DNA from 2 places in the Mesorhizobium sp. 113-3-9 genome. Region 1 is predicted to be linked to the other one. Evidence: riboswitches for the same ligand, from Rfam matches in the RefSeq annotation. Region 1 holds a riboswitch; the other holds the start of a gene.

The links. A riboswitch is a leader RNA that binds a small molecule or an ion and turns the genes downstream of it on or off. The one in region 1 is predicted to bind cobalamin.
Region 2: another riboswitch for cobalamin. It lies ahead of metE (5-methyltetrahydropteroyltriglutamate--homocysteine S-methyltransferase); the one in region 1 lies ahead of bluB (5,6-dimethylbenzimidazole synthase).

What each region holds. Positions count from the first base shown of each region.
Region 1 is NZ_AP023246.1:5,802,484-5,817,922, reverse strand. Features, by position in the region: gene MesoLj_RS28515 (acyl-CoA dehydrogenase family protein) at 1-798, shown strand, start outside; gene MesoLj_RS28510 (crotonase/enoyl-CoA hydratase family protein) at 818-1,567, shown strand; gene pdxH (pyridoxamine 5'-phosphate oxidase) at 1,575-2,192, opposite strand; gene MesoLj_RS28500 (RT0821/Lpp0805 family surface protein) at 2,233-2,694, shown strand; gene MesoLj_RS28495 (DnaJ C-terminal domain-containing protein) at 2,795-3,721, shown strand; gene fabI (enoyl-ACP reductase FabI) at 3,827-4,648, shown strand; gene MesoLj_RS28485 (histidine phosphatase family protein) at 4,701-5,288, shown strand; gene MesoLj_RS28480 (DUF1344 domain-containing protein) at 5,299-5,559, opposite strand; gene aroC (chorismate synthase) at 5,744-6,850, shown strand; gene ribB (3,4-dihydroxy-2-butanone-4-phosphate synthase) at 6,967-8,067, shown strand; gene MesoLj_RS28465 (MFS transporter) at 8,299-9,522, opposite strand; gene MesoLj_RS28460 (TetR/AcrR family transcriptional regulator) at 9,643-10,251, shown strand; gene MesoLj_RS28455 (hypothetical protein) at 10,343-11,326, shown strand; partial or broken gene bluB (5,6-dimethylbenzimidazole synthase) at 11,419-12,078, opposite strand; cobalamin riboswitch at 12,126-12,321, opposite strand; gene MesoLj_RS28445 (histone deacetylase family protein) at 12,486-13,412, shown strand; gene MesoLj_RS28440 (exodeoxyribonuclease VII small subunit) at 13,416-13,667, shown strand; gene MesoLj_RS28435 (DUF2277 domain-containing protein) at 13,780-14,046, shown strand; gene MesoLj_RS28430 (pirin family protein) at 14,087-15,007, shown strand; gene dxs (1-deoxy-D-xylulose-5-phosphate synthase) at 15,110-15,439, shown strand, end outside.
Region 2 is NZ_AP023246.1:6,812,422-6,827,860, reverse strand. Features, by position in the region: gene MesoLj_RS32775 (homocysteine S-methyltransferase family protein) at 1-986, shown strand, start outside; gene MesoLj_RS32770 (aromatic ring-hydroxylating oxygenase subunit alpha) at 1,036-2,265, shown strand; gene metE (5-methyltetrahydropteroyltriglutamate--homocysteine S-methyltransferase) at 2,371-4,701, opposite strand; cobalamin riboswitch at 4,804-5,017, opposite strand; gene MesoLj_RS32760 (multicopper oxidase family protein) at 5,220-6,614, shown strand; gene MesoLj_RS32755 (PTS sugar transporter subunit IIB) at 6,652-6,939, opposite strand; gene MesoLj_RS32750 (PTS sugar transporter subunit IIA) at 6,961-7,422, opposite strand; gene MesoLj_RS32745 (PTS galactitol transporter subunit IIC) at 7,497-8,903, opposite strand; gene MesoLj_RS32740 (NAD(P)H-dependent oxidoreductase) at 9,243-10,559, shown strand; gene proC (pyrroline-5-carboxylate reductase) at 10,562-11,377, opposite strand; gene MesoLj_RS32730 (O-antigen ligase family protein) at 11,438-12,766, opposite strand; gene MesoLj_RS32725 (glycosyltransferase family 2 protein) at 12,735-13,733, opposite strand; gene MesoLj_RS32720 (glycosyltransferase) at 13,906-15,072, shown strand; gene MesoLj_RS32715 (WecB/TagA/CpsF family glycosyltransferase) at 15,069-15,439, shown strand, end outside.

The DNA of each region.
Region 1 (15,439 bases):
GAGCGCCGCCAGGGCAAGGCGGCGGACTACGTCGGCGCCGGCATGGCGCCAATCGTTCACCACCCCGACGTGCAACGCAATCTCTTGACCATGAAGGCGCTGACGCAGACGGCGCGGGCGATCAGCTATTCCTGTGCCCATGCGATCGACATGGCACGGGTCTCGGACGGTGACCAGGCCGCGCATTGGCGTGATCGTGCCAATCTTTTGACGCCGCTGGCCAAGGCGTTTTCGACCGATGTCGGCGTCGAAGTGGCCTCGCTCGGCCTCCAGGTGCATGGCGGCATGGGCTTCATCGAGGAGACCGGCGCGGCGGCTCTCTACCGCGACGCGCGCATCGCGCCGATCTACGAGGGCACCAACGGCATCCAGGCGATCGACCTGGTCACCCGCAAGCTGCCGCTCGGCGGCGGCGAGCATGTGCATGGCTTCATCGGCGAACTGGCTGCGGCCACCAACGCCGTGCGCACCTCAAATCTGCAGGGTTTCGGTCGCACCGCGGATGCGCTCGACGCAGCACTCGGCGATCTGACGCAGGCGACGCGTTTCCTGCAAAAACTGTCGGCGGACGGCCGGACGGAGGAGGCGCTGGCGGGTGCGACGCCTTATCTCAGGCTGATCTCGCTTGCCGCCGGCGGCGCCTATCTGGCGCGGGGCGCTCTTGCCGATCAGGGCCGCATCGGCCTTTGCCGCTTCTTTGCCGAAAACCTGCTCGGCGAGGCGGGTGCCCTGAAAGCGCGTGTTGTCGATGGCGCGGAAAGCCTCGTGGCTGCCGGCAAAACGCTGATCTCAGCCTGACGTTCACAAGGAAAGCACTGTGACTGACCATATCCTCGTCGAGCGCCAGGGCGCCATCCAGGTCATCCGTATGAACCGCCCGGACAAGAAGAACGCGCTGACGCGCGCCATGTACGGCAAGATGTCGCAAACCCTGGCCGAGGGTGATGCCGATCCGACGATCCGCGTCCATGTGTTCCTCGGCGTGCCTGGCGCGTTCTCTTCGGGCAACGACCTTGCCGATTTCATGGTCGTGGCCACTGGTGGCGATGGCGGCACCGAAGTCTGGGATTTCCTGATGGCGCTGGCCAGGGTCGAAAAACCCATCGTCTCCGGCGTTGACGGCATCGCCGTCGGCATCGGCACCACGATCAACCTGCATTGCGACCTGACCTTCGCCACGCCGCGCACCGTGTTCAGGACGCCTTTCGTTGACCTTGGCCTGGTGCCCGAGGCCGGATCGAGTCTGTTGGCGCCGCGGGTCCTGGGGCAGCAAGGCGCGTTCGCGCTGCTTGGCCTTGGCGAGGGCTTTTCCGCCGAGCGCGCGAAGGCCGCCGGCCTTATCTACGATGTGGTCGAGGAGGGGGCGCTGGAGGCCTCGGTGCTGGCGGCTGCCGGCCGGATCGCGGCCAAGCCGCCGCAGGCGCTGAAGATCGCGCGCGACCTCATGCGCGGCTCACGCGACGATCTCGTCGCGCGCATCGGCGAGGAAAGCGATCATTTCCGCGAGCGGCTGAAGTCCGACGAGGCGCGCGCGGCGCTCACGGCGTTCATGACAAGGAAGAAGTAGCAATTCCTCAGGGATAAAGCCGCGTCTTGTCCCAGCCGCCCTTGGCGCTGCGTGAAAAGACCACCCGGTCATGCAATCGGAACGGCCTGTCGTGCCAGAACTCGATCGTCTTCGGAACGATGCGGAAACCCGACCAGTGTTTCGGCCGCGGAATCTCGCCGATGGCATGACGCGCCGTGTATTCGGCGACCGCCTTCTCCAGCGCGAAGCGGCTTTCGAGCGGCCGTGACTGTTTCGAGGCCCAGGCACCGATGCGGCTGCCGCGCGGCCGCGTCGCATAATAAGCATCGGCCTCGGCGTCGCTGACGATCTCCACCGGGCCGCGAATGCGCACCTGGCGGCGCAACGATTTCCAATGGAAACACATCGCCGCCTTCATGCTGCCAAGAATCTCCTGGCCCTTCGCGCTCTCGAAATTCGTGTAGAAAACAAAGCCGCCTTCATCGAATCCCTTGAGCAGCACCATCCGCACATCCGGCATGCCCTCGGCATCGACGGTAGCCAGCGCCACGCCATTGGCATCATTGATTTCGCTCTTGGTGGCGTCGTCCAGCCATGCGGCAAAGAGCCGAAACGGCTCGGCCGCCTCGGTAAAGTCACTGCTTGTTAACTCTGTGTCACTCATAGTTTTTCTCAAATTGTCATGAACCGGGGGAGGTTGCCGATTGTCGCGTATTGCGCAAGCTTTTGACAGCAGGCAATGGAGCGTTATCGCTTCGGCCAGCGCGAAAGCGGCGATCGTGTCAATCGCCCTGCCACTTGTTGGCTGCGGCGCGGGCGGATTCAGCCTGGAAAAAGCCGAAGTCGACCGCTCGATCCTGACCAGCAGCACCTCGGCTTCATCCGCGCCCGCCGATTCGGATCGCGACTCCGATCAGACGACGATCGGCAATGCGGTGTCCTCCGCCGATATCGAGCAACTCGGCGGCCAGGCCGTGCCGTGGGCGAATGCCGGCACCGGGTCGCGTGGCTCCATCACCGAACTGGCGGAGCTGAAGGACAGGGGGCAGACGTGCCGCCGCTTCAGGGCCTCACGCGAAAGCTTTGACGGCGTTGCCATGTTCGAGGGTGAACTGTGCCTCGCCGGCGCCGGCGGCTGGCGCATGCAGGGCTTCAAGGCGCTCTGACTTTCCGCTTTTGATATGACGCCCCGCTACTGGAATTTCTTCCTATGCGAGCGCATATAGGGGGCAAGTATGGACTCAACTCTTCTCCAGGGCAGAACGCATGCGCGACCCGTATGAGGTGCTGGGCGTTGCAAAGAACGCATCGGCCAAGGACATAAAATCGGCGTACCGGAAACTCGCCAAGAAACATCATCCGGATCAGAATCCGAATGATCCCAAGGCGAAGGACCGTTTTTCCGCGGCCAACCAGGCCTATGAGATCGTCGGCGACGAGAAGAACCGTGCGGCTTTCGATCGCGGCGAGATCGACGCCGACGGCAAGCCGCGCTTCCAGGGGTTTGAAGGCGCCGGCGGCGGCGATCCCTTCGGCGGCTTTCGCCGCCAGCAAGGGGCAGGCGGCTCGCGATTCGAATTCCGCTCGGGGCGTCCCGGTGGCGATCCGTTCGACGGCAACAGCGATATTTTCAGCCAGATTTTCGGCGACGCCTTTTCCGGCGCGCGCGGCGCGGGCCAGGGCGACCGCCGCCAGCCCGCGACGGCGGCCGATCTGAACGTCACGCTCGACGTCACCATCGAGGAAGCCGCGAACGCCGAAAAGGTGACGGCGATGTTTCCCGATGGCCGAAAAGTGGCGGTCAAACTGCCGGCCTTTGTCGAGGATGGTCAGACCATCCGGTTGAAGGGGCAAGGCGAGCAGGGGCCGGGCCAACCCGGCGACGCGCTGGTCAAGATCCATATCCGCCGGCACCCGCGCTACCGCATCGAAGGCCGCGACCTGCATGCCGATCTGCCGGTGCCGCTGGCGGATGCGGTGCTCGGTGCCAAGGTGCCGGTCGAGACACCGACCGGCAAGCTCGCGGTCAACGTTCCCGCCTGGTCGAGTTCGGACAAGGTGTTGCGCCTGAAAGGGCGGGGTCTTCCGGAAAAGGCCGGCGGCCATGGCGACCTCTACGCCCATGTGCGCATCATGCTGCCGGAAGGCGGCGACAGCGCGCTGGAAACGCTGTTGCGCGACCAAAAAGGCTGATCCAGCGCTTTTGTCCCCCGAACTGTCCGGTTTGAGCGCTTGAAGGGGCAGTGTGCCTGTGCGATAGGCACTCCACAAAGCACAAACCTTGCGGAGAGCGCTCACATGGCGGGTGGACAGGGCCTGATGGCCGGCAAGCGCGGCCTCATTCTTGGCGTCGCGAACAACAGGTCGATTGCCTACGGCATCGCCAAGGCCTGCGTTGATCATGGTGCCGAAATCGCGCTGACCTATCAGGGCGAGGCGTTCAAGAAGCGTGTCGAGCCGCTGGCGGCGGAACTCGGCGCCTTTGTCGCCGGCCATTGCGACGTCACCGACCCGGCGAGCCTCGACGAGGTTTTCGCCAATGTCGCCAAGCATTGGGGCGGCAAGCTCGACTTCCTCGTCCACGCCATCGCTTTTTCCGACAAGGACGAACTGACCGGCCGCTATGTCGAGACGACGCGCGACAACTTCCTGCGCACCATGGACATTTCGGTCTATTCCTTCACCACCATAGCCAAGCGCGCCGAAGCGCTGATGACCGATGGCGGCTCGCTGCTGACCCTGACCTACTATGGCGCCGAGAAGGTGATGCCGCACTACAACGTCATGGGCGTCGCCAAGGCCGCGCTCGAGGCCAGCGTGCGTTACCTCGCCGTCGATCTTGGCGCCAAGAAGATCCGCGTCAATGCCATCTCCGCCGGGCCGATCAAGACCCTGGCCGCCTCCGGCATCGGCGACTTCCGTTACATCCTTAAGTGGAACGAATACAATTCGCCGCTGAAGCAGACGGTCACGCAGGAAGAGGTCGGCGATTCCGGCGTCTATTTCCTGTCCGACCTGTCGCGTGGCGTCACCGGCGAAGTGCATCATGTCGATTCCGGCTATCACGTTGTCGGCATGAAGGCGGTCGACGCGCCCGATATTTCGACGGTCAAGGACTAACTCCCTCCGCTCATCCTCCGCCCAGGCCCTTGCCCGACCTCCGGAAGACCTGATGTACCCGCTGGTTTATATCGTGCGCCACGGCCAGACTGCGTGGAACGCCGAGTTCCGGCTTCAGGGCCAGGCCGACACCGATCTCAATGCCCTTGGCCGCGAACAGGCGACCGGAAACGGGCATCGGCTGGCCGAACTTGTCGGTGATGTCAGGGATTTCGATTTCGTCGCGAGCCCGATGCGGCGGACGCGCGAAACGATGGAACGCATCCGCGCCGCGATGAAGCTCGATCCGCTCGCCTATCGAACCGATGTCAGGCTGGTTGAGGTCAATTTTGGCGACTGGCAGAGCTTTACTTTTGCCGAGCTCGAGACGCAGTCTCCCGGAGCAAGCCGGTCACGCGCCCTGGACAAATGGAATTTTCAGCCGCCCGGCGAGGGGGCGGAAAGCTACCAGATGCTGCTCGAACGGGTGAAACCCTGTTTCGACGAGATCGGCCGCAGGACGATCTGCGTGACGCATGGCGGCGTCATGCGCACCCTGTTCCGCTTCGTCCTTGACATGGCCGAGGACGAGGCCGCGAACCTGGAGATACCGCAGGATCGCGTGCTCAAGCTTGAAGGGCAGAGCCTGGAGTGGCTTTAAGCCGCCTGGGCTAGTTCGTGTCGCTGTCCGGCAACTGCATATCGGTCACGACATTCTCGCCATTGGTCACGTCGTAAGCGATGACGATGTCCATGCCCGGCTTCAGGGAGTCGAGATCGGTTTCGGCGTTCAGCTTGTAGGATTTGCCGTCGTCCAGCGTCAGCGTCAGCGCATCCTTGTCGATCTTCTTGATCAGGCCTTCGGTCTGTCCGGCGAAGGCGGCGGTGGAACAAAGCAGCATGGCGGCAACAGCGCCAATCAGGGTACGCATGATTGTCCTCTTTGGTCATTGCGCCGGCACTGTGGCGGCGGATCCTCAACGGCGGATGGAAGAAAGCAGAAACCAGCCGAATGTGTCAAAACTTAAACGGCGGGGATGACAGTTTGACCACCGCAAAAAACGCCAATAGAAGGCAGGCTTCAACCGGCTCGGCTGCCGGGCAGGGCAGTTTTCCATGTCTCACAACACGTTCGGCCATCTTTTCCGCGTCACCACCTGGGGCGAAAGCCATGGGGCGGCGCTCGGCTGCGTGGTCGACGGCTGCCCGCCCGGCATCCGCTTCACGCGGGACGAGATCCAGGCCGAACTCGACAAGCGCCGGCCGGGCCAGTCGCGCTTCGTCACCCAGCGCCGCGAGCCGGACGAGGTGAAGGTGCTGTCCGGCTTCGTCCTCGACGGGGACGGCCAGACGATGATCACCACGGGCACGCCGGTCTCGATGCTGATAGAGAATGTCGACCAGCGTTCGAAGGACTATGGCGAGATCGCACGCCAGTACCGGCCGGGCCATGCCGACTACACCTATGACGTCAAATACGGCATACGCGACTATCGTGGCGGCGGCCGCTCCTCGGCCCGCGAGACGGCCGCGCGCGTTGCTGCCGGAGCGCTTGCCCGCAAGGTCGTGCCGGGCATGGTGGTGCGCGGCGCATTGGTGTCGATGGGCGAGAAGTCGATCGATCGCGCCAACTGGAACTGGAATTTCATCGGTGACGCGGAAAACCCGTTCTTCACGCCTGATCCTGCTTCGGTTCCCGTCTTCACGCAGTACCTCGACGGCATCCGCAAGGCCGGTTCGTCGGTCGGCGCGGTGATCGAGATCGTCGCCGACGGCGTTCCGCCAGGTCTCGGCGCGCCGATCTACGCCAAGCTCGACCAGGACATCGCGTCGGGACTGATGTCGATCAATGCCGTCAAGGGCGTCGAGATTGGCAACGGCTTCGAGGCCGCCCGTATCACCGGCGAACAGAATGCCGACGAGATGCGCATGGGCAATGACGGCAAGCCGGTGTTCCTGTCCAACAATGCCGGCGGCATCCTCGGCGGCATCTCGACCGGCCAGGCGATCATTGCACGCTTCGCCGTCAAGCCGACCTCGTCGATCCTGACGCCGCGAAAGTCGATCGACAAGGACGGCAACGACGTCGAGGTAATGACCAAGGGCCGCCACGACCCCTGCGTCGGCATCCGCGCCGTGCCGATCGGCGAGGCGATGGTTGCCTGCGCGATCGCCGATCATTATCTGCGGCATCGAGGACAGACGGGGAAGGGAGGGGAATAGGGCAGTAAGCCAGTAGGGCAGTATGTTACGCTGCCTGCCGAAAGAGCCCAATTTTCCTTTTCCCTACTGCCTTACTGCCCTATTCCCCTACTGCCCTGCGAGCAAAGCGAGCGCCAATGCCTTACGATCAGAAGAAGATTGTCGAAGCCATCCGAGCCTTCGAACGTGGCGAGATCGTCGTCGTCATGGACGATGACGGGCGCGAGAACGAGGGCGACCTGATCGTCGCCGCTGTTCACTGTACGCCGGAAAAGATGGCCTTCATCGTGCGCAACACCTCCGGCATCGTGTGCACGCCGATGCCGCGCGAGGAGGCCAAGCGGCTCAACCTGCAGCCGATGGTCGCCGACAATGATTCCGCCCACACCACCGCCTTTACCGTCAGCGTCGATTTCAAGCATGGCACGACGACAGGCATTTCGGCCGACGACCGCACGCTCACCGTGCGCAACCTCGCCAATGGCAATGTCGGCGCCTCCGATTTCGTCCGTCCCGGCCACATCTTCCCGCTGATCGCGCGCGAAGGCGGGGTCCTGATGCGTTCGGGCCATACCGAGGCCGCCGTTGATCTCTGCAAGCTCGCCGGCTTGCCGCCGATCGGCGTCATTTCCGAACTCGTCAATGACGACGGCACCGTCAAGCGCGGCCCGCAGGTGCAGGCTTTCGCCGAAGAGCATGGCCTGAAACAGGTGTCGGTTGCCGACCTCATAGCCTATCGTCAGCGCAAGGAAACGCTGGTCGAGCGCGTCGCCTGCTCCGATATCGACACGCTCGGCGGCAAGGCGCAGGTCTTCACCTACACGCTGCCGTGGGACACGATGCATCACGTCGCTGTCGTTTTCGGCGACATCCGCGATGGCGAGGACGTGCCGGTGCGGCTGCATTCCGAGGATGTGGTGACCGACGTCTTCGGCACCAGCCATCGGCTGGACGGCATCATGAAGGCGATGGGCGAGCGCAAGCGCGGCGTCATCGTCTATCTGCGCGAGGGGTCCGTCGGCGTTGCGCATCAGGAACGCAAACGGCCGGCAAGCGGCGACCGCGAGGATCATGAAGAGGCCCGCCGGCGCGAGAACGAATGGCGCGAGATCGGCCTCGGCGCGCAAATCCTGAAGGACCTCGGCATTTCGTCGATCAACCTGATCGCCTCGCGCGAGCGCCACTATGTCGGCCTTGAAGGCTTCGGCATCCACATCGCGAAGACCGAGATTCTCTAGCTACCTGAAGCCTCCGCGATATCGTCATCCACGGGCGGAGCAAGGAGCGAAGCGACGCGCGCAGACCCGAGGATCCATGCCGTGACGTCGACGCGTCGCAACGGTCCAGAGATTCTGCTCCGCTGCACCCTATGATCAAGGTCACGGAATGGATCCTCGGGTCTGCGCTCCGCTTCGCGTCGCTCCGCCCGTGGATGACGAAGTCGCGCTGGCTAAGCCATTCCGACCGTGTCACTCGGCCGGAACGGCGGCGGCGTCGCATCCCTCCAGCTCGCATTTGTGGGTGGCAAGGCTGCGCTGGCCAAGCAGCACGGTGATCAGCGCGATGGTGCCTGCCGCCACTGAAACCCAGAACCCGTTCTGGGCGCCGAATGCGTCCACCACGGCGCCGGCGGCGAAGGAGCCGAGCGCCATGCCGATACCGATCCCCGTGGTCACCCAGGTGATGCCCTCCGTCAGCATCGCTTCGGGCACATGCCTCTCGATCAGGCCGAATGCCGTGATGAAGGTCGGCGAGATGGCCACGCCGCTGATGAAGACGGTGAGTGCCAGAAGCGGCACGGTGCCTGCCGTGAGCGGCAGCAGCGTGCTGACCGCGATGACGGCCACCGCGATGGCCAACTGGCGTTGCAGCGGTGTTTTCAGATTGAGCGCGCCGACAATGATGCCGAGCACGAACGACCCCAGCGCGTAGACGCCAATGACGAGGCTGGCGGCGCCGGGTTGGCCGAGTTCCTTGGTGATTGCCACGGTGCTGACTTCCGTCGTCGCGAAGGTGGCGCCGATGAAGATCAGGGCGAATGTGATGATCTGTACCGGGCGCAGGCGGATTGCGGAGCCGCTCGAGCCGTGACCCATCGGCCGCACTTGCGGCTCGGTCGATCGCTGCAGGATGAACGCCGTCGAGCCCAGGGCAAGGAACAGCGTGCTCGCCAGCATGCCCGCTTCCGGGAACAGGGCGGCACTCAAGCCCACCGACAGCGATGCACCGGCGATGTAGACCAACTCGTCCGCCGCCGACTCGAAGGCGAAGGCGGTGTTCATCTCGGGCCGGCCGCGGAAAATCTCGGTCCAGCGTGCGCGCACCATTGCCGGCATGCTGGGCATTGCGGCGGCCAGCAACGCCGACACGAACAGCGTCCAGACCGGCCAGTCCTGATTGGCCGATGCAATCAGTGCCAGGAATGCGAGCACGGAGATGATTGTGGTGGGCACGACGATCCGGGTCTGGCCAAGGCGGTCGACCCGTCTTGATATTTGCGGCGCCAGGAAAGCGTTGGCCAATGCGAATGTCGCCGAGACAGCGCCGGCCAGCCAGTATTCGCCACGCGTTTGCGACAGCATCGCCACGATGCCGATAGGCGCCATGGCGATCGGCAGGCGAGCCAGGAAACCGGCGGCAGCGAAGCCCTTGGCTCCGGGGGCGCGAAAGATCTCTGAGTAAGGGTTCTGCATGATCCGGTTCCTCGACAAAAGGCGCTCCGACAATTACATACGGAGCGTATGAGAACTAGATAGACCATACGCAACGTATGTCAATTGGCATACGAGACGTATGTGAATAGGACCAGAAGCATGCACAGGCCCCGCAAGGAGATGATCGCCGAGACGCGCGCCAAGCTGATCGCCGCGGCCCGCCAGGCCTTCGGGACGATCGGATATGCCGAGGCGTCGATGGACGATTTCACCGCATCCGCCGGACTGACGCGCGGCGCGCTCTATCATCACTTCGGCGACAAGAAGGGGCTGCTGGAGGCGGTTATCGCCGAAATCGACGGCGAGATGGCGGCTCGGGTGAACGAGGTCGCGTCGAGAGCGCCGACCCGCTGGCAGCGTTTCGTCGACGAATGCACCACCTATATCGAGATGGCGCTGGAGCCGGAAATCCAGCGTATCATGTTCCGGGATGGCCCTGCTGTGCTGGGCGATCCGGCACAATGGTCGAATGCCAATGCCTGCGTCGGCTCAATGACCGATCATCTGACCGCGCTGCAGGGGGAAGGTGTGGTCGTCCCGGGCGTCGACCCTGAAACGGCCGCACGGCTTATCAACGGGGCGAGCAGCCAGGCGTCGCAGCGGATCGCCAATTCAAACGACCCCGAAGCCACGTCGAGGAAGGTGGTGGCGGCGTTCAAGCAACTGCTTGAGGGTCTGCTCAAGGAACCGGGTCCGCAATCGAGCTGAAGTCCCGTCTGCGGCCTGGTGCCCGCCCATGATTGACAATCTTCGGTTAGAGCGCATCCTCCCCAGCCATCTCTGAGGGGAGATTCGGGGCATGTGGGATTTCGATATCGGCAGGTCGGTGTCCATCATGATGCGGACCTGGCCTTTCATTGTCTTTCGCATGATCGTCTATTTCGGCATCACGCTGGCCTACATCATGGCGACCGGCACGGGCGCCTCGGTCGGCTATGGCGTCGGCCATATCTCCACCGATCCCGATGGGCCGCTGTCCTTTGCCCTGTGGGGCGGGGTGGTCGGTTTCGGTATCGTCTCTATCGCCGTTTACTGGATCCGCGAATACATCCTCTACGTCGTCAAGGCCGGCCATATCGCCGTCATGGTCCACCTGATCGACGGCCATGATGTCCCTGACGGCCAGAACCAGATCGCCTATGCCCGGCAGGTCGTGACCGAGCGTTTCGCCGAAGCCAACATCCTTTTCGTCGTCGACCAGCTGGTCAAGGGCGCCATCCGCGCCATCACCGGCCTGCTCGGCGGCGTCGCCGCCTTTCTGCCCATTCCGGGCCTGAGCGGCCTGGTTTCCTTCATCAACACGGTGATCCGCCTGTCGTTGACCTATGTCGACGAGATCATCCTCGGCTACAACATCCGCATCAATTCGTCCTCACCCTTCGAGACCGCGCGGCAAGGCGTCGTTCTCTACGCCCAGAACGGCAAGACCATGGTCAAGAACGCCGTCTGGCTGGCGGTAATCATGTGGGGCGTGTCGTTCGTGATCTTCCTGCTGATGCTGGCGCCGGCCGGCGCCATTCTCTTCCTGATGCCCGGACAACTCGCCGGCTGGGCCTTCGTGCTGGCCATCATCTTTGCCTGGGCCTTCAAGGCGGCGTTCATCGAACCCTTCGCCATCGCCTGCCTGATGCAGGTCTATTTCAAGACCATCGCCGGCCAGGTGCCTGATCCGTCCTGGGACAGCAGGCTGGCCGAGGCATCATCGAAGTTCAGGGAGCTCAAGGACAAGGCACTTTCCTCCTTCGGCGGCTCGCGCTGGGGCGCGGCCGGCGCGACGCGCTGATCGGCCGGGCAGGCGGTCGCCTGTGCGGTATCGACGGCGTTCAGGCATGCCACCGCTGACTTGAGCGGTGCCTCGCCTTGCCCGCAAAAGGTCTCGCTCATGATCAGTTCGGGCAGGGGCAGGCGCCGGCCCCAGCCGTGCGTTTCAAGGTCCGGTTTGGGCGCGAATGCGGAAACCCGGCCGACGCAGAGGTAAGCGATCGGCGTTACATGGTCGGGAATGGACAGCAGGCTTTTCAGTGCCTGCGCCTCGATGATGCTGACCCAGCCGACGCCGACGCCTTCGGCGCGTGCCGCCAGCCAGAAATTCTGCACCGCGCAGACCGTGCTGTAGAGGTCCATCTCCGGATTGTGCCAACGTCCCAGTGGCGAGCCCTTCGAGCGCTGGCGGTCGCAGGTGATGCAGATGTTGAGCGCGCTTTCGCAGATGCCTTCCAGCTTCAGCTTGCGGTAAAGCGCCTGCCGTTCTTCCTCGATTTCGGGCAGTTCCTGTTCTCGCGCGGCCAGGAACAGATCGCGCACCTTCTCCCGTCGCGCGGCATCGCGGACGACGATGAAATTCCACGGCTGCATGAACCCGACCGACGGCGCGTGATGGGCGGCAAGCAGCATCCGCGCCAGCACCTCATCGTCGAGAGGAGCAGGCAGGAAATGACTGCGCACATCGCGCCGCGTGAACATGGCACGGTAGACCGCGTCGCGCGCCATCTGGTCAAATCCGTCGCCGACAGGAGCGGTCATAGCATCCGGCATCGCTTGTCCCCTTGCGATTGCAAACCATGTCCTCCGCCTGACCATGCGGATGACGGTGCCTGCCAGGCCGGTCTTCTGGCTCGGGATCAACCCGCGTCCGGTGCCTTCCCGTCATCGACAGTGGCATTTACCGGCGCGGTCCCCCTCACAGCGTTGGGCACGCCACGGAATTCAACCGTGTTCCCGATTCTCCCGCCAGAGCATTTGCAGCCAAGTGGAATCACTTGGCGCCGCAGAATGCGGCTAGACAAACAGACTGGCGGGCACCAGGCAGTGACGGCGACCTTATGCCGAAGCGTTCGCGGCGCCAATCCCCACAGCGACGCCAATGGACGCAGAAGCGATTTTCCCCAGCCATCGGGCCGCGACGCATGGCCATCGCGGCGTTGGGGCACTAGATAGGGACCATGGCCACTCGTCTCTACACGCATCCGATCTTCCTTGAGCACATCACGCCCCCTGGTCACCCCGAGCGGCCGGACCGCTTGCGCGCCATCGAGCGCGTGCTTGACGACGAAGCCTTTGCCGAGCTTGACCGCGTCAAGGCGCCTGAAGGCGACGAGGCCACCATCCTTTACGCGCATCCGGCCGATTTCGTCGCGCGCGTGCGCGCCGCCATCCCTGACGAGGGCATTGCCCGCATCGATGCCGACACCACCGCCAGCCCGAAGAGCTGGCAGGCGGTGATAACCGCGATCGGCGCTGCCAACGCGGCCGTCGACGACGTCTTCGCGGGCCGCGCCGACAATGTCTTCGTCGCCGCCCGGCCACCCGGCCACCATGCCGAAAAGACCACCGCAATGGGCTTTTGCTTCTTCAACACGGCGGCGATCGCGGCCCGCTATGCGCAGAAGAAGCACGGCGTCGAGCGTGTCGCTGTCGTCGACTGGGATGTGCACCACGGCAATGGCACGCAGGATATTTTCTGGGACGATCCCTCGGTGCTCTATTGCTCGACGCACCAGATGCCGCTTTATCCCGGCACTGGCGCAAAGAGCGAGACCGGCGCCGGTAACATCGTCAACGCACCACTGGCGCCGCAGACAGGCAGCGAGGTGTTTCGCGATGCCTTCCTGTCGCGCGTCTTGCCGGCGCTCGACAATTTCGCGCCCGACCTCATCATCATTTCGGCCGGTTTCGACGCGCATCACCGTGATCCGTTGGCCGAGATCAACCTGACCGAGGACGATTTCGACTGGGCGACCGGCCAGCTGATGCAGCGCGCCGCCCGCCACAGCGGCAACCGGCTCGTCAGCCTGCTTGAGGGCGGCTACGATCTGCAGGGACTGGCATTTTCGGTCGCCGCCCATGTCGGGCGACTGATGAAAGGATGAATGATGGCTGCTGAGACCAACGAAGACGTCAAGGCGATGAGCTTCGAACAGGCACTCGACGCGCTGGAGAAGATCGTCGATGATCTGGAGCGCGGCGATGTGCCGCTCGACCAGTCGATCCGCATCTATGAACGCGGCGAGGCCCTGAAGGCGCATTGCGACCGGCTGCTGAAGGCGGCCGAGGACAAGGTCGAGAAGATCAGGCTGTCGCGCGACGGCAAGCCGGTTGGAACGGAACCGCTCGACGCGGACTGAGGCATGGCCGCGAACCATGGTCTTGCCTCACCGGTTTTTGGACACGATCATGATTGAGGATAAAACTCGTCCCGATTGAAACAGCTCCAGGACAAGAGGAGATACGGAAGCGATGTGCAGAAACATCAAGACCCTGTTCAATTTTGATCCGCCTGCAACCAATGACGAAGTGCGTGACGCAGCCCTTCAATTTGTCCGCAAGCTGAGCGGAACGACGCGGCCTTCGAAACAGAACCAGCATGCGTTCGACCACGCCGTGGAGGCCATTGCGGCATCGGCGCGCGCACTTCTCGATTCGCTCGAAACCCACCAGCATCCGCGCAACCGCGAAGAAGTGGCCGCCAAACTGCGGGCAAAGGCGGCGATCCGCTTTGCCTGATGCCGCCAAAGCGGTTACCGAACGCTGATAAGGAGAGTTCATGAGCTTCTTCCCGGGGAAAGACCCTGAGGCCGGCGACGCCTTTGCCAGCGACCAGATCGAACTGATGGTCATCCCGAACGCCAAGGACATTGGCGGCTTCGAGGTCCGTCGCGCCTTGCCGACCGCCAGGAGGCGGCTGGTGGGGCCGTTCATCTTCTTCGATCGCATGGGTCCGGCGATCCTGCGTGCAGGCCAGGCGCTCGACGTCCGTCCGCATCCGCATATCGGCCTGTCGACGGTGACCTATCTGTTCGACGGCAAGATCAGGCATCGCGATTCGCTCGGTACCGAAATGGTCATCCAGCCCGGCGACGTGAATTTGATGACCGCCGGCCGTGGCATCGTGCACTCCGAGCGCACGCCCGAGGAATTGCGCGGCGCGCCGATGTCGATCTCCGGCCTGCAGACATGGCTGGCACTGCCGGACGGCAAGGAGGAATTGGCGCCCGTATTCGAGAACACCGCTGCCTTGCGGCTGCCCGAGATCGATGCCGAAGGCGTCAAAGGCCGCGTTGTGATCGGTGACTTTCAGGGACTGCGTTCCCCGGTACGGGCCGACGCCGAGACGCTCTACGCCGATCTCAGGCTGGCGCCCGGCGCCAGCATAAAGATTCCGGCCGATGCGGAGGAGCGCGCCATCTACACACTGGAAGGCGAGGTCACGATTTCGGGTGACGTCTTCCCGGCTGAACGCCTGCTGGTGTTCCGGCCCGGCGACGAGATCATCGTGTCGTCGCAAACCGGTGCGCATTTCATGCTGTTCGGCGGCGCCTCCCTCGGCTCGCAGCGCTACATCTGGTGGAATTTCGTCTCTTCCTCCAAGGAGCGCATCGAACAGGCCAAGCAGGAATGGAAGACGGGCCGCTTCGATATCGTTCCCGGGGACGAGAAAGAGTTTATTCCGCTGCCGGAGAGCTGAGGAAAATCGGCGAGGGGACCTGCTTGATCCGCGTCGCCGACACGCATTTACTTTCGCAGGCTGGCGGCCTATCCCGCCGTTGAACAGAAAGCCCGAGCTCTCGTGAACGCAACGCCGCATACGCCGCTTCTCGACAAGGTCCGCATTCCGGCGGATTTGCGCGCGCTTGACGAGAGCGAACTGCCGCAACTGGCATCAGAACTTCGCCTCGAGCTGGTCGACGCGGTGTCCCGCACCGGTGGTCACCTTGGCGCCGGCCTTGGCGTGGTCGAACTGACGATCGCCCTGCACTATGTCTTCAACACCCCGGACGACCGGCTGATCTGGGATGTCGGCCATCAGGCCTATCCGCACAAGATTCTGACCGGCCGCCGCGATCGCATCCGCACGCTGCGCCAGGAAGGCGGCCTGTCCGGCTTCACCCGCCGCGCC
Region 2 (15,439 bases), 1.0 Mb from region 1:
AAGGCTATCTGTTCGAACTCGAACGTCGCGGCTATCTGCAGGCCGGCCCGTTCGTACCGGAAGTGGTTCTCGAACATCCGGACGCGGTGACACGTCTGCATGAGGATTTCGTCCATGCCGGCTCGGAGGTTGTCGAAGCCTTCACCTATTACGCCCACCGCCAGAAGCTGAGGGTGATCGGCCGTGAGGATATTCTGGAAAAGATCAACCGTCAGGCGTTGCGCATAGCCAAGGATGTCGCCGACCGCAATGATTGCCTGATGGCTGGCAACATCTGCAACACCAATGCCTATGAGGCTGACGACAGGAAGACCCACGATGCCGTGCGCGCCATGTTCGAGGAGCAGATCGGCTGGGCGGTGGAGGAGGGGGCCGACTTCCTCATCGCCGAGACCATCGACTGGTGCGGCGAGGCCGAGATCGCGCTCGACGTGATGAAGAAAACCGGCCTGCCGACCGTGGTCACGCTCTCCGTCCACCGTGAGGAAAAGATGTTCGACGGCGTCTCGGTCGTCGATGCCTGCAAGCGGCTGGAGGCGGCGGGCGCCGACGTCGTTGGACTGAACTGCCAGCGCGGGCCGAAGACGCTGATGCCGGTGGTGCGCAAAGTGCGCGACGCCATCTCATGCCATGTCGCCGCACTGCCGGTGCCCTACCGCACGACTGACGCGGAACCGACCTTCCAGTCGCTGACCGACCGCGCCTGTTCCTGCATTCCCGGCAACCGGCCGTTCCCGACCGCGCTCGACCCGTTCACCTGCAATCGCTACGAATGCGCCGAATTCGCACGGGAAGCCTTTGATCTCGGGGTCCGTTATATCGGGCTTTGCTGCGGCGCGGCCCCGCATCACATCCGTGCCGTGGCCGAAGCGCTTGGCCGCAGCGTACCCGGCAGTCGCTATTCGCCCGACATGTCCAGGCACGCCTTCTTCGGCAGCGATGCGGCGATCCCAGACGCCTACAAGGGCCGGCGCCTCGAGATCTGACACGCACCAGGCCACCACAGACATCCAAATCGCCAGACAGGATTGGGTTATGAACGTGCATCCTCTCCAGCAAACCCATGCCGACGGCGATACGATCGATCGGCTGGTGGCCGCGCACCGGCCGGGCCACGGCCTGATGCGTGCGTTCTACCATGATCGGGCGATCTTCGAGCGCGACATGGAACGCGTCTTTCGCCGCCACTGGCATTGCCTCGCGCATTCCAGCGTCATTCCAAACCCCGGCGATTTCGAGCTGTTCAAACTCGGCGATGAAGCAATCATCCTGACCCGTGGCATGGATGGCGCCATCCATGCCATGCTCAACGTCTGCCGTCATCGCGGCGCCGAGGTCTGCACCAGGCAGAAGGGCAATGCGAAAGCCTTCGTCTGCCCCTATCACGCCTGGACCTATTCCAGTGACGGTTCGCTGCGCGTCGCCCGCCTGATGCCGAAGGATTTCGACCGCGCCGCGCATGGATTGAAGAGGCTGCATGTCCGCCTCGCCGAAGGTCTGGTGTTCATTTCCTTCGCCGAGACGCCGCTCGACTTCGATCCGGTCGAACAGTCGCTGCGCACCAGCTGCGGCCAGTATGGCTGGGCCGATGCCAGGGTGGCGCATCGCGAGACCTATCAGGTTGACGCCAACTGGAAGCTCGCCGTCGAGAACTATGTCGAGTGCTATCATTGCGGTCCGGCGCATCCGGAATATTCGCAGACGCATACTCTGGAAAAACCGGCGGAGATGATCGAACAGCTCAACGCCGCGATGGAGCAACGAACCCGCGCGCTCGGTATCGAGATCGGCAGCGGCGACCGCTGGCGGAATTCGGCCGCCGGACAGGAAGCCATCCACACTTTCCGCTACGCGCTCTACGATGGTGTTTCGAGCGGCAGCCAGGACGGCTCGCCGGTGGCACCGCTGATGGGCCGCTTCACCGATTACGATGGTGGCGTCACCTCCATCCATCTCGGCGGCACGAGCTTCCTCGTCTGCTACCCCGACCACGGCATGATCTACCGCTTCATTCCGAAGACGGCTGATACCTGCGAGATGGAACTCATCTGGCTGGTGCGCGGTGACGCGGTCGAGGGCCAGGATTACGATCTGGAGAAGCTGACCTGGCTGTGGAAGGTCACCACCGACGAGGACAAGAAAATCATCGAACACACCGCGCGCGGCGTGCGATCGCACTATTTCGTACCCGGACCGATCGCGCCGATGGAGTACAATGAGCTGCGCTATATCGGCTGGTATCTCGAGGAGATCAGCCGACCCTGAGCCAGGGCAATTTCCAGGAAAAGTGTGAGGGCTTTCCCTTGGGAATTGCGTCAAGACAATGAGATAGCGGAGCCGCCATCGGATGCGCTGGCGGCTCCACCCCGATCAGGCCGCGGCTCTGAGCTGTCTTGCCGCCTCCACCATGTTGACCAGTGCCGGACGGACCTCGTCCCATCCGCGGGTCTTCAGGCCGCAATCCGGATTGATCCAGAGTTGCCCGTCGGCAAGGCGTTGCCGGGCCAGCGTCATCAGATCGATCATTTCGCCGACCGCCGGAACGCGCGGCGAGTGGATGTCGTAGACGCCCGGGCCGATCTCATTTGGATATTTGTGGGTCCGGAAAGCGTCGAGAAGCTCCATCTTCGACCGCGACGTCTCGATCGAGATGACGTCGGCGTCCATCGCGCTGATCGCATCGAGGATGTCGTTGAACTCGGAATAGCACATATGAGTGTGGATCTGCGTGCCGTCTCCAACGCCTGACGATGCCAGGAGGAAGCACTCGACCGCCCAGTCGAGATAGGTCTGCCAGTCGGACTTGCGCAGCGGCAGCCCTTCGCGCAGGGCGGCTTCGTCGATCTGGATCATTGCCGCGCCCGCCGCCTCCAGGTCCACCACTTCGTCGCGGATGGCGAGCGCGATCTGGCGGCAGGCCACGCTGCGTGGGATGTCGTCGCGCACGAAGGACCAGTTGAGGATCGTCACCGGCCCGGTGAGCATGCCCTTGACCGGCCTGTCCGTAAGTGACTGCGCATAGTGCCACCACGAGACCGTCATCGGACGTGGCCGCGACACGTCGCCGAAGATGATCGGCGGCCGGACATAGCGCGAGCCATAGCTCTGCACCCAGGCATGTTTGGTGAAGGCAAAGCCGGCGAGTTGTTCGCCGAAATACTGCACCATGTCGTTGCGCTCGAACTCGCCGTGAACCAGCACGTCGAGGCCGATCTCTTCCTGCCAGCGGATCGCCGTCTCGGTTTCCTTCTTCAGGAAGGCCTCGTAATCGATATAGCTCAACTCGCCCTTGGCATGAGCGGAGCGCGCCTTGCGCACTTGCGGGGTCTGCGGAAACGAGCCGATCGTGGTCGTCGGAAAGTTCGGCAGGCCAAGTTTTCGTGCCTGCAACTCGCGCCGCTCGGCGAACGCGCCCTGCCGGCGCCGCATCGGCTCCGTGACAGCCAGCAGCCGGCCTTCCACCAGCGGATCATGCACCTTGAGCGATGTGGCGCGGGACTGGACGGCCTCGGCCGATGCCTGCAACTCCTTCGCAACCGCGCTCTTGCCTTCGACAAGCGCCTCCGCGAGCAGCGTCAGCTCGTCCATCTTCTGGACCGAGAAAGACAGCCAGGATTTGAGGTCCGCATCGAGCGTGGTCTCCAGCTCCAGATCGATCGGGACATGCAGAAGCGAACAGGAGGGCGCGATCTCGATGCGGTCGAGCGGCCAGCCGGCAACGACCGGGCGGATGCGGTCGAGAATGGCGGGCAGGTCGGCCCGCCAGACGTTGCGGCCGTCGATCAATCCGAGCGAAAGGACCTGGTCCTTTCGCGACAGGCGGGCAACGGGTTCCAACTGCTCCGGCGCCCGCACAAGGTCGATGTGCAGGCCGGCGACAGGCAAGGCCAGCGCCGTTTCCTGATTGTCGCCCAACGCGCCGAAATAGGTTGCCAGCATGATGTCGAGATCGGGAGCCGCCGCCGCGAACGTCTGATATGCCAGTTCGAGACCGATGCGTTCGGCAGCATCGAGGTCGAGCACGAGGCAGGGCTCGTCGATCTGCACCCAGCGGGCACCGGCCTGCGACAATTGCTTGAGAAGCTCGGCGTAAACCGGGAGCAGCCTTGGCAGCAACGCTATCGGGTCGAAAGTGCTGCCGCGCGCTTTGGCCAGCTTGAGAAAGGTGACCGGGCCGAGGATCACCGGGCGCGTACGGATGCCGAGGGCTGCGGCCTCGCGAAACTCGCTGAGCGGCTTGGTCGAACGGAGTTCGAACGTCTGGTCGGCGGATAGTTCGGGAACCATGTAGTGGTAGTTCGTGTCGAACCACTTCGTCATCTCAAGCGCGGCAACGCCGTGGGCGTGACCGCCATGGGCGCAAGCTTCATGGTCGTTGCCCTGATCGCCGCGCGCCATTGCGAAATAGACGTCGAGCGGAACCTCGCCTCCGTTCCAGCCATAGGCTTTCGGAATCGCGCCGACCATGATGGCCGTGTCGAGCACATGATCGTAGAGCGAGAAATCGTTCGAGGGGATTTTCGTGATGCCACGATCGCGCTGTTCGATCCAGTTGGCCTCGCGCAAGCGCTTGGCGGTTTGGAGCAGGTCTTCGGCCGAGCTCTTGCCCGACCAGTAGCTTTCCAACGCGGCCTTGAGCTCGCGATGCCGGCCGATGCGTGGAACACCGAGCGTGGCGGTCGGGACTGAGAAAGTAGACATTGCATACCCCATAAGGTTGGGGGCATGGGTCAAGCGGATGCATGCAGAACCAGCAGCGAAGGCCGCGGCCTGCAGGCTACCACCGGGACACCCCGCCCGTGGACGTTTCAGTTCGTCGGGGCAGGTCTCCTGGCTCACGGGTCGTCGCTTCTGTCCGTCTTCCCAGGCATTTGCCTAGTGACATCCTGGACAGCGGCTCGCCGCTCACAGTTGCGGGGGCAGCTCCGGCATCGCCATGGCACGGGCCATGCTCACCGGATTCCCTCTTAGCTCCGACCTCGATCAGGACCGGAGAACCACGACGCCACCATGTTCCACCAACACAGGCTTCATGTCAAGAAAGATATAAAGAGATGTTTATATCTTTACGTGTTTGTGACGCTATGATCGCTGGCGAATGCCACCAACATCGCCATGGTAATGGCGAGATGCGGTGTGCCAATATCGGCATTTGCACTGGTGGCTGGCCTGTGATCCAAGGCGACGATAAATCCCACGCTTTGCAGTTGGAGCGCTGAATGACCGGATTGACACGCCGCGGGCTCTTGAAAATGGCAGCCGTTGCTGGCGCCGGCGGGGTCGGGCTCTCGGCCATTGGCAGGCTCGGCAGCTGGGCCGCCGCCAGTCCTGAACCGGTGGTGCTGCAGACGGCGAAAATCCAGGCCAGCCTGATGGACGTCGGCCCGACCAACAATGTGCTGACCTATGGCAGCGCCGGAATGCCGCCGGTGCTGAGGATGAAGAAAGGCGAACCGTTCGCCGCGCGCCTGGTCAACGCCATCGACGATCCGACGACCATCCATTGGCATGGCATTCGTCTGCCCAACAAGATGGATGGCGTGCCTTTCCTGGTGCAGCCCTATGTCTACACCGGCGATCATTTCGACTACGCCTTCGCCCCGCCCGACGCCGGCACATTCTGGTATCACCCGCATTGCAACACGCTGGAGCAGATGGGCCACGGCCTGACCGGCGTGATCGTGGTCGAGAATCCGAATGATCCGAAATTCGACGCCGAGTTCGTCCTCAATCTGCGCGACTGGCGTCTTGGCGACGACGGCCAGTTCATCGATCAGTTCCGGCCGCGCGATGCCGCCAGGACCGGCACCTACGGCACGGTGCGCACCGCCAACTGGCTCGACCAGCCGCAATATGACGCGCCGGCCGGCGGGCTGGTGCGCCTGCGGGTTGCGATATCAGACGTTACCCGCATCTACGCCTTTCGGGTCGACGGCGCCGAGGCGATCGTGATGGCGCTGGACGGCAATCCGGTGCCGCAGCGTTTTTCGCCCGATGCCTTGCTGCTGGGGCCGGGCCAGCGCATGGAACTCGCCATCCGCATGCCGGACGAGGAGGGCGCGGTCGTCAGCCTGCGAGACGTCAGGGGCACCAAGCCAAAAATCCTGGCTAGCCTGCACGCGACGGGTAGTTCGCTCAAGCGGGATGTTCGCGATCTTCCACCGCTGGAAGCAAATCCGGTGGCGGAAGTCGATCTCACCGCCGCCCAGCATATTTCGTTGGCACTCAGCGCCACGGCGGAAAACGTCCCGAGCGACGGCATCTGCGGTTCGCTCGGCTACTCCTTCTGGGCCATCAACAAGGTGCCGTGGCCAGGCGATACATCCGATCCGACCGCGCCGCTGGCCGAGCTGAAGCTCGGCAAGAGCTATGTCATCGACATGGAGAACCTGACGCCGCAGTCGCATCCGATGCACCTGCATGGCATGAGCTTCAAGGTGCTGTCGTCCTCGACACGCCAAGTGCAGCCGCTGATTTCCGACACCTATCTCATCCAGCCCAACGAGAAGGTTCAACTCGGCTTTGTCGCCGACAATCCGGGCGACTGGCTGCTGCACTGCCACATCATCGAGCACCAGAAATCGGGCATGACGAGCTACGTCAGGGTGGCCTGAAGCCGAGCACCGTCGCCGGAGCCGCGTCGTCGGTGATCTACTTGCGCAGCTGCGCCTCGATCTCGTCGAGCACCTTGTCCTTGCCGATGCCGGTGAGGAAGGCGAGGCCCTTGATAACCGGCTTGGTCACCGAAGCCGAGATCGGGGTGGTGGCGACAATGAAGTCGACGCTGTCGGCCAGCCCCGGCACTTCGGTGGCTTTTGCCTGTTGCGCGTTGAAGGTCAGGCCGCGCTGCTTCATGGCCTCGGTGACGGCGACATTGACCGCCGTCGATGTCGCGATGCCCGTGCCGCAGGCAAAGAGAATAGTTTTCTGTCTGGACATCTCTTGCTTCTCCTTGGGTTATCAGCCGAGCACGGCACGTACGTCGTCAAGCGTCCTGGCGGACCTCAAGCCGTCCAATGCCTCTGGATTCTGGATGGTGGCCATGACGGACTGCAGCGCTTCAATCTGCTTGTCCTTGTCATTGATGGCAAGCAGGAAGACGAAGCCGACCGGCAGCTTCTCGTCGGGATCTTCCATGTTGGCGAACATCACCGGCTTTCTCAGCGTGCCCATCGCGATGCCGGGCTTCAGCACATGCTCGGGATCGGTATGCGGCACCGCGACATTGTCGGCGCGTTCCAGCGGCAGTCCCGTCGGGATGGTCATTTCGCGGCGCACGACCGCGTCGGCATAGGAGCTTTTGACATAGCCAAGGCTCTCGAGCCGGCCGGCCAGGACGCGGATGATCTCCTCGTTGGTCGAGGCATCCGATCCGAGCACGACCGCTTCGGGATCCAGAAGCTGCATGAGGCTGTCGGACATGTTCTGCTCCGTCTATAAAAGTCGTGCGCCCGAGGAGGGCGCACGACCGTTTCAAATTCAAGGCGCGATGGCGCTTAGGCGGTGCCTTCGGCCCGCTCGTCCTCGGCGCCCGCTGCTCGTTCCCAGCCGAGCGGGTTGCGGCGGTAGAGGATGAACAGCGCGGCGATGACGACTGCGATCAGGATGATGCCGAGCAGCCCAAGTCCCTGGATCGCTTCGATGATCACATAGGGAACCCAGAGGAAGCCGTCGACCACCGAGGTGATCTGCAGCGCATCCGCCGGCAGTTTGAAGCCCGATGCGACGGCCGCGCTGGTGAACAGCGGCGCCAGCGCGTTGGCGACGTAGAAGCCGATGGCCAGCGTCACCGTGCCGATCACCACCATGCGGAACACATTGCCTTTGACCAGAGGCGCGGTCATGGCGACGATGAACGGGATGACCGCGAGGTCGGCGAACAGGATGACGCGGTTGCCCGGCAGGATCACCGACAGGATGATCGCGATCGGCACCAGGATCAGCGACGACGAGATCGCGGCCGGATGTCCGATCAGGATGGCCGAGTCGAGGCCGACGAGCAGCTCGCGGTCGCCAGTGCGCTTGCGCACGAACTCCTGCGCCGCGTCGGACACCGGAAGCAGGCCTTCCATCAGGATCTTCACCATGCGCGGCAGGAGCAGCATTACGGCCGCCAGTGTCATGCCGGTGCCCAGCACTTTGGCCAGCACCGTGCCGAGATCGCCCGCGTTATAGAAGGCGATGGCGCCGAGCACGAGGCCGATGATCAGGCCGAGCACAACCGGTTCGCCGAACACGCCGAAGCGGCGCTCGATGGTCTCGGTGTTGATGTTGATGCGGTTGATGCCGGGAATGCGGTCCATGATCCAGTTCAGGATGATGGCGATCGGCAGGATCTGCGCCGAGGCGAGATGCGGCACCGAAATGCCGGGCACGCCGTAGAATTGCTGCACCGCGCGCGCCGACCAGTCGGCGAACAGCAGCGACAGGGCCGCGACCAGGGCTGCGATCGCAATGCCGTAGGCCAGATTGTTGGTGGCGGCGACGACGAGCGAGCCGACAAAGGCGAAGTGCCAGAAATTCCAGACGTCGACATTGAGCGTGCGCGTCATGCGCGTCAGCAACAGCACGATATTGACCAGGATGCCGACCGGAATGACCCACAGGCCGACCGATGAGCCGAAGGCGATCGCCGCCGCCGAGGGCCAGCCGACATCGATGATGTCGCGATGGATGCCGGTGTTGGTGACGATGGCCTTGGCGACGTCGCCGATCGACGTGAACATCAGCCCAAGCACAAGGTTGATACCGATGAAGGCGACGCCGATGGTGACGGCGGCACGGAAGGCCTTGCTGACCTTGGCACCCAAGACCACGGCTATGATGAAAATGACGATCGGCAGCAGGATTGTCGCACCGAGCGTGTCGATGGCCCCCTTCAGGCCAGCGAGAACTGTATCCATTCTTCCTCCCCTGGAGCGCGAGCCTACGCCTCGCAATGCTCCTTGATCTCATCCACGCCTTTGCCGCCAGTCTGGCGCAAAGGCACTCCCCAGATTGCCCGCGGCGAATGCCCGTCGACCTATCGGCTCGATGAACATTTGCCTTTGTCAGCAAACGAATGTTTTATTTAGACTGTTCACAACAATGTCAATTGGCAACCCTTTGGGCCAATCGGTCCGGGGAAGGTGCCTTTTTCGGGCATTTTGGGCTCGGAATCGCGGCTTGCGAGCGGTTTCATTGGCACACGCGACCGGTCCCTGCTAATCCGGCCGCAAATCAAGAAGCTGTGGACATCCTGCATGACCAATGTCGCCTTGACCGGCCTTGCCCGCGATCTCGCCCATCGTGCCGATGAGGGCCGCCCGGTGCGCATCGGCGTCATCGGTTCGGGCGAAATGGGCACAGATCTGGTCACGCAAGCCATGCTGATGCCGGGCATTTCGGTCTGCGCCGTCTCCACGCGGCGGCCCCACACCGCGCGCGAAGCCATTCGCATCGCCTATGGCGATGAAGCGATGGCGGTCGAAGCCGACACCGCGTCGAAAGTCACCGGTGCCATCGAGAGCGGCAGGATCGCCATCACCTCCAACGAGATGCTGGTCACCAATCCGCTTATCGACGTCGTCATCGATGCCACCGGCAAGCCGGGCGTCGCCGCCGATTTCGACCTGATGGCGATGGAGCATGGCAAGCATCTGGTGATGATGAATGTCGAGGCCGACGTCACCATCGGCTGTTATCTGAAGCAGCAGGCCGACCGGCTTGGCGTGGTCTATTCGGTCGGCGCCGGCGACGAGCCGTCGAGTTGCATGGAGCTGATCGAGTTTGCTTCCGCGCTCGGCCTGACCATCGTCTCGGCCGGCAAGGGCAAGAACAACCCGCTCAATCGTGACGCCGTGCCCGACGATTATCGCGAGGAAGCGATCCGCCGCAACATGAACCCGCGCATGCTGGTCGAGTTCGTCGACGGTTCCAAGACCATGGTCGAGATGTGCGCCATCGCCAACGCCACCGGCCTGGTGCCCGACGTGCCCGGCATGCATGGCCCGAAGGCCGACCGTGACGACCTCGTCAGGGTGCTTATCCCGCGCGAGGATGGCGGGCTGCTCACGAAAAAGGGCGTCGTCGACTACACCATCGGCAAGGGCGTCGCGCCCGGCGTCTTCGTCATCGTCGAGGCGACGCATCCGCGCATCATCGAGCGCATGGACGATTTGCATATCGGCCACGGTCCCTATTACAGCCTGTTCCGGCCCTATCATTTGACATCGCTGGAAGTGCCGCTGACCGCCGCCCGCATCATGCTTTTCGGCAAGCCCGACATGGTGCCGTTGCCAAGGCCCGTCGCCGAAGTCTGCGCCGTCGCCAAGCGGGACTTGGCCGCCGGCGAGATTTTCGATGCGATCGGCGAGACCTGCTATCGCTCCTGGACGATGACGGTCGAGGATGCTCGCGCGCAGCGCGCCCTGCCGGTCGGCCTGCTCGAGGGTGGCAAGGTGCTGAAGCCGGTCAGGAAAGGCGAACTGCTGACCGCCGACAACGCCGCGCCAGACCTCACGACGAGGCTGTTCGCCTTGCGCCGGCTGCAGGACGAGATGCTGTACGGGGCGACCTGAGCTTATTTCCCCAGTTCGATCGACCGCAGCCGCGCCGCCTCAACCGCTTCGGTGAGCAGATTGGTCAGCCGGTCCTCGCCCATCAGCACGCCAAGGGCGGCTGCTGTCGTGCCGTTCGGGCTGGTCACCTGCTGGCGCAGCACGCCCGGTTCCTCCTGGCTTTCGGCGGCGAGTGAGGCGGCGCCATAGACCGTCTGCATCGCGAGCAGCTTGGCGGTTGCCGGCGGCAGGCCCGCCTTCTCCGCGGCCACGGTCAGCGCTTCGATGAAGTGGAAGATATAGGCCGGCCCCGATCCCGACACGGCGGTCACGGCATCCATCAGGCCCTCGTCGTCGATATCAGCCACTTCGCCGCTGGCCGACAGCAGGTCGGCGACGAAACGCTTGGTGTCGTCGGAAACCAGTTGATTGGAGAACACCACCATCATGCCCTTGCCGATCGAAGCAGGCGTGTTGGGCATGCAGCGCACGATCGGCGCGCGGTTTCCCAGGATTTCTTCGAAGGTCGCCACTGGTGTGCCGGCGGCGATGCTGACGAACGTGGTGCGCCCGTCGCCAAGGCGCTTGTAGTCGGCGGTGACGTCGCGGATCACTTGCGGCTTCACCGCGATGACGACCAGATCAGGCACTGCGTCGGCTGGAAGAGCGCCGGCATCTCCAGCCGTGCCGCAACCGAGTGCGGCGGCGCGCTGGCGAAGATCGGCGTTGGGCTCGACGACGAAAACCGCTGACGGCGCAAGCTTGCCGGATTTCAGCCAGCCCGCGAGCATGGCGTAACCCATATTGCCGCAGCCGGCGAGAACAAGCCTGATCGTCATCTGAAAGCCCTCCGAGGAAAGGCCTCACATAAACGTTCGCGCCGCGTCCGGAAAGCCCTGTCAGGCCGGGTGGGAAGGGTTGCGCACCGCGATCGGACGCAGCGACACTTGTCTCAGGCCAAGCACGCCAAGCACGAAGAACAGCCAGACCGGATCGCCGCGATGGAAAAAGAAGCTTTCGAGGAAGGCGTTCAGCGCGGTGAACAGCACCACCATCATGAAGAAGTCGCCGAGATAGATGTTTTCCTTGCGCAGCGGAATGCGCATGTAGTCGCGCAGCGGCGCGATGAGAAAAGTGTAGACCGCCACGCAAAGCGCCGGAACGCCCATCAGCACGGCGATGTCGAGATAGCCGTCATGGCCGTGCACGATGGTTCTGATGTCCCAGGGACGATCGAAGGGCTGATCCTGGTTGAGCAGCAGCGGCGTGCCCCAGAAGCTCTCATAGCCGTAACCGGTCCAGGGCTTCTTCGCCAGCATCGAGCCGGCGAACTCCCACAGGGTTGTGCGGCCCGTATAGGTCATGTCGGGGAAATAGATCGCCGCCAGATGTTTCACCGGCGGCAGGAAGACAATGCCCAGCGTGCCGACCGCCGTCGCGATGATCGCCAGCGCAAACAGGATCGGGGTACCGAGCCGCATGCCCATCAGGCTCGGCAGCACCACGATCAGGATCGAGAACGGCACCAGGCCGGCGGTGGTCTTGGAGCCGGTGTGCAGCATGAAGATCATCGCCGCGCAGAAGATGCCCGCGCCCCACCAGCGCTGCCCGCGCCGGTAGAGGTAAAGGCCGGCGAAACTGAAGCAGGCCATGATCGGGCCGGCGATGTTCTTGTGGGTGAAAACGCCGCGCCACAGGCCGGCATGTTCCGGTTCCTGGGAGTCGGCCGTGTGCAGCGCTTCGTGCGGAAAGACGATCAGGCCGAGATAGGAAAGGCCGATGACCACGACGGCGGTGAAGATGATGACTTTCGAGAAGGACTCGGCATCACGCGGCAGCGCCAGGATCGTTGCCATGGTCAGGATGCCGATCATGGTGAAGGAAGCCGCGCGCATGGCCGAGGGCGGGTCGGTCGCCAGCACCACCGACAGGAAGAAGAAACCCAGCATCAGTATCCAGGACGGGCTGAGCAGCGAGCGCACGATGCGGGGATCGGCGAAGGCCATCAATGAGAAGATCGAAATGGCGCCGAGCGAACCAAAGCCGAGCTGGTTGACGATGTCGCCGCCCTCGCCGGTGAGTTCGGCGCCGGCCGGCTGGAACGGGCGGAAGGACACCATGATGACGGTGAACAGGAGTGCGGCGATCGCGGTCGCCACGCCGGCGCGCGTGAACGCGGCGCTGAGCGGGGCGCGCTCAGTTTTTCTCGGGCTGGCGATACTGCTCATTGGCATATCCAAATTCGGCCAGCACGCGGCCGAGCGCCACATGGATGGGGTAGATGGCGATCGCCGGCGATCCGGTCCGCACCAGTCGGATCAGGCCGCGAAACGGCGAAGCGGCAAGCAGCGCCAGGCTCCTCGCGAATACCTTGGCGCCGGCCAGCGGCGTGCCGGCGCGCTTCTTCTTCTCGACCAATGTCGAGATCACGCCGTTGCGCAGGCTGCGAGCCCGGATCCAGTCGGCTTCGATACGCCGCGCCGGAACGGTTTCGTGCACTTTGGCCTCGGAGCACCAGCCGAGCACGAAGCTCCTTTGCGCCGATCGGCTGAGGAAGTCGGAATCGCCACCGCCCATGAAGTTGAATCTGAGATCGAGGAAGGGCGGCCCCATGGCGATCAGCACGTTGCGACCGACCAGGAGATTGCCCGACGAATAGAGCGCCGGCACGCGTCCGGTCTCCCGGTAGGGTGGCGCGAAGACAGGATGTTCGGCCCATTTCGCATGGGCGGGGTCGGCGAAGACAGGCACTTGCGGGCCGCCGACAATATCGGCGCCGAGCGTCTCGGCGGCCAGGCACATGCGCTCCAGCCAATGCGGATCGGCGATCTCGTCATCGTCGATGACCAGCAGATGCCTGAAGTTCGGGAAGTGCAGGATCGCCGTCTGCCAGCCGGCATTGTAGGCACTGCAATTGCCGCGCTCATGCGCGATGATGACCATGCCCGGTATCTCGCCGCTCTCGAACAGCGGCAGCACCGCCTTGGCGCCGTCACGCGCCTCGGCTTCGTTCTCCATGACGATGACGGCAAAGCACCTGCCGGTCCGCTGTGCGCGGAGCGAAGCCAGCGTCTCCAGCACCTGTTCGGGCCGCTTGAAGGTCGGCAAGGTGACCACCGCTTCGACAGCCTCCACGTCAAGCCGGGGAGACCGTCCAGCGATCGATACCGAACCATCCGATGGCAAAGGGATCATCCGTGTCCAGCCACATGGTGAGTTGGGGTTCTGGTAGCAGCACGGTGATAAGGTTTCGTTAATCACCTTGCACGGAGAAGCCCGTCGGGCAGGGGCTTTCGGGCGTTGATTGTGCTCGCTTAATCAAGGGTTCACCGCGTTTTGCTACCGGCTACACCACAGGATAGGTGAGATGCATCTGCTGTTCGCCACATCGATCGTGCCCGACGGTGCTCTCGCCTCGGGCTACGAGATCGCCAATGCTGCGATCATCGCCGCCTTGCGGCGGGCTGGCGCGCGCGTCACGGTCATCGGCTTCATCTGGCCCGGGAAAGCCGCTTCCGATCCCGAAAACACCGTGGTGCTGGGTGGGATCGACGTTCGCACGGAAAGTGCCTCGGCACTGAAAAAGCTCACCTGGGTCGGCAAGGCGATGCTGTCGGGCCTGACCTTCGCATCGGTCAAGTTGCGCGCGGTGTCCGACCGCGATGTTCAGGCCGCTCTCGATCGGGCCGGTCCGTTCGATGGCTATGTGCTGAATTCCGTGCAGTTCGCCGGTGCCTTCGAAAAGCTCTTGGAGGACCGGCCTTCGCTCTTCGTCGCCCACAATGTCGAGCATCTCTCGGCGCGGGAGAACGCGGCCGCCGCCGGCGGCCTCTTCCAGCGCCTGCTGTTCCGCCGCGAGGCAAGGCTGCTCAAGATCGTCGAAGAGCGTCTCTGCCGCCGCGCGCGCTTCGTCTTCACGCTGGCCGAGGAAGACCGCGCGGCACTCGGCGTCGCCACCGACAACCGCTCGGCGGTGCTGCCGCTGGTGACCAGCGCGCCCGCCCGCAAAGGTCCGCGCCGGATCGACTGCGACGCCGCCTTGATCGGCACCTGGACCTGGCAGCCGAACCGCATCGGCCTCGACTGGTTCCTGGGCAAGGTGGTGCCGCATCTGCGGCCGGATTTCCGCATCCGCATCGCCGGCCACATGCCTTCCGGTGTGACCTCGGCGCATCCGGGTGTCGAGTTTGTCGGCCGTGTGCCGGATGCAAGGGCGTTCGTAAGCGGCGCGGCCGTCATCCCGCTGATCAGCACCGCCGGCAGCGGCGTGCAACTGAAGACCATCGAAACCTTCGAACTTGGCCTGCCGTCGGTCGCCACCGGCCGCTCGCTGCGCGGCATCGACCATCGCCCCGACAATTGCGTCGTCACCGACGATCCGGCTGCTTTCGCCAGGGCGCTGGAGGCCGCCGCGGCCGACATCCGGGACGTCGACGGCAGCGCGTTCCATCGCCGGCAGGTCAAGGCGCTCGATGCCGCCATCCAACTCGGCCTGGAAAAGCTGGGGGCGGTCAGGCGGGAGGTGTTTGCATGAACATGCACACCGCCCGCGCCGCATTCGGCCTCGACAGCCTGAAGACGGTCCTAGGCATTTCGGTGCTTGCCATCCGCTGGGACGATGCGATCGCCCTGCTGAACCGGCTGATAGCCGAGCGGCGCTTCACCAAGGTCAGTTTCCTCAACGCCCACAATGCCAACATCGCCTATACCGACCCCGTCTTCGCCGAGGCGCTCGACGATTTCCTCATCCTGCCGGACGGCATCGGCGTCGATCTCGCAGCCAAGCTTCTCTATGGCTCGCCGTTTCCGGACAATCTCAACGGCACAGATTTCGTGCCGGCCTTCCTGCAGGCCTCGACACGGCCGCTGACCGTCGGGCTGCTCGGCGCGACGCGTGTCAA